Regions from separate parts of the Alteromonas sp. ABM1_013 genome, predicted to be linked through region 2. Evidence: predicted binding sites of a transcription regulator. Region 2 holds the regulator's gene; the other holds the start of a gene.
What was found. The regulator FliA, encoded in region 2, starts transcription of late flagellar genes. The targets are predictions, from matches to a motif close to CTAAAGNTNNNNNNNNNNNNGCCGATA.

Region 1 (3,171 bases), on a different contig from region 2:
TGGAATAAACGCTGTAGGTACTTCTGCGTATTTATCATCAAGCTGTATTTGCGATGTATTCAGATGACGCTTTGCATCAATGAGTTTCCCATCAATCGCGCTTATTCTTGCATTTACAATGTTGCCAAAAATTTCTACGTCGAACTCCCTGTCGATTCTATATAGGTGCTCATCGAACTTACCTCTCTGTAACGTAAGTAAAGCTTCTTGCTGATACTTATTACGCTGGCTTTTGTCATCAGCTGACTCAGCAACATCAAGTAGGCTGCGTATCATTGTGCACCAATGTAAGCTTGCTTTGTGCACAGTGCGTTTTGATAGGTTCCAAATTGCTTGGCTAGAGTTGGCTGCTAGCACTAAATCGTTATTTTCCCGACCAATTTCACAAGCCTTAAAATGACGAGGTAATGAAAAGGGCGACAGCTTGATAGCTTCCTTAATTGCATCTAGGGCTTTTTCACCCGCTTCCAAGGCGTGGTGTGCTTGCGCAAGAATATCATGAGCATCAGCATTGAAACGGTTGCGTTTTAACGTTTTCTTGGCAATGGATATCGCTTTTTCATAATCGTTCAACAGCAAGTAGGTTCTACCTATTGCTATTTGTGCCCATAGTACAGGTCTACCTTCGATATACTCTTTTAATACATCTAGAGCTTTTTGAGGTTGAGAGATGCGCCAATAGAGTTCAACTAGCAGTTGTTCGCAGTGTCCTTTGTAGTGCTGGGGGTTTTCTAAAAGAGTCTCAATATGATCTACGGCGCTATTGTATTCACCTTGCTCTATTAAGTTGAACGCTTGCTGAAGAAATTGTCGTTTTTGCCATGCACGAACAATGCGAGACTTTAACTGTACTTGTGAGAAGGGCTTTATTAGAAAATCGTCTGGGCGGCGTTCAATACTGCCAAGCACAACCGGTCGAGCACTATCAGCACTGATAAGAATAAATACTGAGGTGGGGTTAATAAGCCTTCGCGTGCGCAACTCTTCTATGAGTTCATAGCCATTTTTGGTATCAGCGCCCAAGTGTAAGTCACAAATGACAATATCAAATTTATGTTTTTTACAAAGCGATACTGCCTGTTCAGCGGAAGACTTAGTGACAACATCAGACGCACCCATTGAATGCATTAGCCCTTTCAAAAGAAGAAGGAAAGGACGTTGATCCTCAACAATCAATACTTGTTTGTTGCTAAATTGCATTTCGAATCCGTGAATAAACCGGCTATCAGTAACTAGAAGTATATCTAACTTTAGAAAATAAGCTTAAGAAAAACATTATCTTGCCGACAACATACGTATACAACAACAGCATTGTGTACGTATGTCGCCAGATTTAGCCTCAGCAAATGAACAAACAACACTAGACCCCAGTATTTACTGGGAGCGAAGTGGTGTACTTGCTCGAGCGTCATCGCAGGGGGCATTGTTCTCGTTATACCTTGCAATGCAGCAACACAGCGTAGCTGAGCCGTTTGAAATTGAAGCGGCAACCTCAGACGCGGACACCGCGAATAGTATAGAGGCGCAACTTGCGGCGTTAAATCACTACAGGCGACCGTCGTTGTCCGTCAGCGAAAATGAGTGGACAGACATGCAAGTGTACTCAAATTTAATCGCTACTGACTATGAAAGTGCACGCCTTTTTCTTAGTATGAAACCCGCGCCGTTAGCTCAAACCGATGACGCAAAACGCATCCCCGATGACGTTGTAGACAACTGCAGCCTAGCTACCCAGAAACGATTGAAAAAGCAGTATGACAACGCCATAAAAGAAGATAATACGTTACTTTACGATGTTATATCTTCGCAAGGCGACGCCGATGACGGGAAAGATGGGAAAGATAAGCACCAAGCTACAACGGCAGACTTTTCTTCATTTGAAAATATCGCCTAGTTTTTAACGCTCAGTTTTGTTATATTCCGCGCCGCATTTTTGCACTGGTCTTACGCTCCAATCAGCAAAGGTTAAAATATGTCTAAATATATTGTATGCGCAATGTATAAGTTTGTTGCGCTTGAAAACTTTAAAGAAATCCGCCAGCCGCTTCTAGAAGCTATGGAAGCAAATGGTATCAAAGGTACACTTCTTCTTGCCCACGAAGGCATTAATGGCACTGTTTCAGGTACTCGCGAGGGTATCGACGCATTGCTCGCTTATCTGAATAGCGATGAACGTATCAATCCTATCTCTTACAAAGAATCACTTCACGACGAACAGCCGTTCTATCGCACTAAGGTGAAACTTAAAAAAGAAATAGTGACTATGGGCGTTGAAGGTATCGACCCTCGCCAAACCGTAGGCACTTACGTTAAGCCTAAAGACTGGAATGCACTAATAAGCGACCCAGATGTGACGGTAATCGACACCCGAAACGGTTATGAAATAGAAATTGGTACTTTCAAGAACGCCATCGACCCTAAAACCGATACGTTTCGTGAATTCCCAGAATACGTAGAAAAAGAACTCGACCCGTCAAAAAATAAAAAAGTGGCCATGTTCTGTACCGGCGGCATTCGCTGTGAAAAGTCGACAGCCTATTTGAAAGAGCAGGGGTTTGAAGAGGTTTACCACTTAGAAGGCGGCATTTTACAGTATCTTGAAGATGTACCAAAAGAAGAGTCTATGTGGGAAGGCGATTGTTTTGTATTCGATAATCGCGTTGCAGTAAACCACGACCTTGAAAAGAGTCATTACGAACAGTGCTACGCGTGTCGACTTCCTATTACCGCAGAAGACAAACAGAGCGATAAATATGAGCCTGGCGTAAGCTGCCCTCATTGCTACGGCACACATACTGACGAACAAATTGCTCGCTTTAGAGAACGCGAAAAGCAGGTTCAGCTAGCGAAAGAGCGTCAGCAGGAACACGTAGGTACTGAAGCGCGTTTGACCATGGAACAAAAGCGTAAGGAAAAAGCAGAAGCTCAACGTTTACGCGCACTTAAAGCAAAAGAAAATCAGGCGTAGACAGTCAGAAAGAAGGGCGTTACACTCGTGTTTATTGCAGTTGAAATAAGGAATGCGAGTGGACACTCAACTTTCAGAATCTAAAATTGAAGAAATTAGAAAGGACTTCAGCTTTTTCGATCGTGATGGCAATGGCCAAATCGATTTACCTGAGTTCATCGAGCTTCTAACCGTAATTTCACCAAAGACTAAAGCTAGCCACG
Region 2 (3,171 bases):
ACAAACATTACGCTTAACACTGCTATCGCCATGGCGAAGCAGGGCAAGCGTGTAATGGTTCTTGACGCGGACCTTGGTCTTGCAAACGTAGATGTGATGCTAGGCCTGCGAGTTGAGAAAAACCTATCTCACGTACTCTCTGGCGAGTGCACGTTGGACGAGGTTTTAGTAACCGGCCCCCACGGTATTAAGATTGCGCCCGCCACATCTGGTACGCAGTCAATGGCGGAACTCTCACCCACACAGCACGCTGGCTTGATAAGAGCGTTTAGCGAGCTGCGTTCTCAAATAGACGTATTAATAGTCGACACCGCTGCTGGCATTTCAGATATGGTATTAAGCTTTTCTAAAGCCTCCCAAGATATCATGGTGGTGGTTTGCGATGAGCCAACATCACTAACTGATGCGTATGCGCTGATAAAAATCCTTAACCGTGAGCACGGTGTTTTTCGCTTTAAAGTTGTGGCCAATATGGTTCGCGATGTGCGAGAAGGTCAGGAATTATTTAGCAAATTAAGCAAAGTGACAGGGCGTTTTCTTGATGTTGCACTAGAATTAGTGGCGACGGTGCCATTTGACGAAAATATTCGCAAAGCTGTGCGTAAGCAAACAGCTATTGTTGATGCTTTTCCAGGCTCTCCTGCAGCCGTAGCGATAACCAAGCTAGCAAACAGGGCGCTTACTTGGCCTATTCCAGCGCAGCCTGGAGGTCACTTAGAATTTTTCATTGAACAATTAGTTGCAGAAAAAGCCGTAGGAAGTCAACGTTGAACAGCAAGGCAGCCGCTTATCAACAGCAAACAGATAAATCGCAGTTAGTCGAAAGACATGCGCCTCTGGTTAAGCGTATTGCGCACCATTTGATGGCGCGCCTGCCTGCGAGTGTACTTGTTGATGACCTTATCCAATCAGGCATGATTGGTTTGTTAGAGGCCGCTCGAAACTTTGATGGGTCAAAAGGCGCAAGCTTTGAAACCTTCGCAGGTATCCGCATTCGCGGTGCCATGCTGGACGAAATACGCAAAGGTGATTGGACGCCACGTTCTGTTCACCGAAATGGTCGCGCAATAACAGAAGCGATATCTCAGGTAGAAAGTGAAACTGGGCGCGACGCACGAGATTCTGATATTGCTGACAAGCTTAATGTGAGCTTGCAGGATTATCACCAGATGCTCAATGAAGTAAATGCCGGGAAGTTGGTCGGCATTGAAGATTTAGGTGTGTCGGAAGATGTGATCACTACCGAGCAAAGTCGAGGCAGTGATGCACCGTTAGAAGATTTAATGCAGGGCGCATTTCAAAAAGCGCTGGCCCATGCAATAACGACATTACCCGAGCGAGAAGCGATTGTTCTTTCACTTTACTATGATGAAGAACTAAACTTAAGAGAAATAGGCGAGGTTCTCGACGTAAGTGAGTCGAGAGTCAGTCAAATTCATAGTCAAGCCATGTTAAAACTCAAATCACGAATGAAATCGTGGCAAGCTGACGAAGAATAGAAATTAAAAACAATTAACCCCTCAGTGGAGGCTATTTTGGACAAAAGCATGAAAATTCTCGTGGTCGATGACTTTTCAACCATGAGACGTATCATCAAAAACCTACTCAAAGACTTGGGTTTTGCCAACATTCAGGAAGCGGATGACGGAAGCACTGCATTACCTATGTTACAACAAGGCGATTTCGACTTTGTTGTTACTGATTGGAACATGCCTGGTATGCAGGGTATAGATTTGCTCCGCGCGATTAGAGCCGATGACAAACTTAAGCATTTGCCAGTACTTATGGTGACCGCCGAAGCGAAGAAGGAACAGATCGTTGCCGCCGCCCAAGCGGGTGTGAATGGTTACGTCGTTAAACCTTTCACCGCGGCAACGCTTAAAGAAAAATTAGATAAAATATTCGAACGTTTAGGTTGATCCAGACGCTCACCAGATAAATGAGGTTTACTGGATGTCAACGAATGTAAACGTTCCAATATCGTTAGAAGAAGCAAAGCAGCTTGTCACTTTTCTCGAAGAAGGTGACAAGGCTTCAGCTAACGCACTACTTGAAGCCGTCTCAATGAAAGAAAACGTTGAGCTATTCGCTGAAGTAGGCAAGTTAACGCGTCAACTCCACGACGCATTAAACAACTTTCAAATAGACGACCGCATCAAAAATCTAGCTACAGACGATATCCCTGATGCCCAGTCCCGCCTTACCTACGTAATTGAAGAAACCGAAAAAGCTGCTAATACTACTATGGATGCCGTTGAGGCGAGTATGCCCATCGCTGAACTGCTATCGGAGCGGATCGAAAAGGTTATGCCAGAGTGGAAAAAGCTGATGAACCGCCAAATCGAGTTGGGTGAGTTTAAGGTTTTATGTGCAGACTTAGACGAATTGTTGGAAGACGGTTCGAATCAGTCGGCTAAACTTACACAGTTACTTACAGAAGTTTTGATGGCACAAGGTTATCAAGACTTGACTGGACAGGTTATTCGTCGCGTTATCGACTTGGTTAAAGAAGTCGAAGATAGCCTTGTAAACATGCTTACTATGTTTGGCGAACGGGACGGTGCAGAACAAACTAAACCTTCCAGCGTTAAGGCCGATAAGGTTGATGGTGTAGAGGCAGAAGGCCCAATTATTGATGCTGACAAACGAGATGACGTCGTTTCAGGTCAAGATGATGTAGATGATCTTCTGTCTAGCTTAGGTTTTTAGGGGAGCGGGTGCATGTCGTTTGATGTTGACGAGGAAATATTACAGGACTTTCTAGTTGAGGCTGGAGAGATACTTGAACAATTACAAGAACAGCTCGTTGATCTTGAGAACAATCCTGAAGACGCGGACTTGCTTAACGCAATTTTTCGCGGCTATCACACAGTAAAAGGGGGAGCGGGCTTCCTTTCTCTTACTGAGTTAGTTGAAATTTGTCACGGTGCTGAAAACGTCTTTGACGTTATGCGCAATGGCCAACGAACGCTAACGCCTGAGTTAATGGATATCATTTTGCAAGCCACTGATGTGGTAGTTGAAATGTTTGAACGAGTAAAAGCACAAGAGCCGCTAGAGCCGGCAGATGCACACCTCGTCGACCTGTTACACAAACTCAGTCGCCCAGAATCTCCAGATGAAAACATCTTCGACAATGCAAGTGCGCCTGCGGCGGAGCCAGAAGTTGTC

Region 1: the regulator FliA is predicted to act here: its motif matches at 1,263-1,289, upstream of ACXAGK_RS11435 (VC2046/SO_2500 family protein).

Annotation. Positions count from the first base shown of each region.
Region 1 is NZ_JBSWXH010000003.1:710,687-713,857, forward strand. It holds gene ACXAGK_RS11430 (response regulator) at 1-1,200, opposite strand, end outside; gene ACXAGK_RS11435 (VC2046/SO_2500 family protein) at 1,322-1,894, shown strand; gene trhO (oxygen-dependent tRNA uridine(34) hydroxylase TrhO) at 1,973-2,968, shown strand; gene ACXAGK_RS11445 (EF-hand domain-containing protein) at 3,021-3,171, shown strand, end outside.
Region 2 is NZ_JBSWXH010000001.1:778,748-781,918, forward strand. It holds gene ACXAGK_RS03275 (MinD/ParA family protein) at 1-771, shown strand, start outside; gene ACXAGK_RS03280 (RNA polymerase sigma factor FliA) at 768-1,499, shown strand; gene cheY (chemotaxis response regulator CheY) at 1,536-1,919, shown strand; gene ACXAGK_RS03290 (protein phosphatase CheZ) at 1,954-2,709, shown strand; gene ACXAGK_RS03295 (chemotaxis protein CheA) at 2,722-3,171, shown strand, end outside.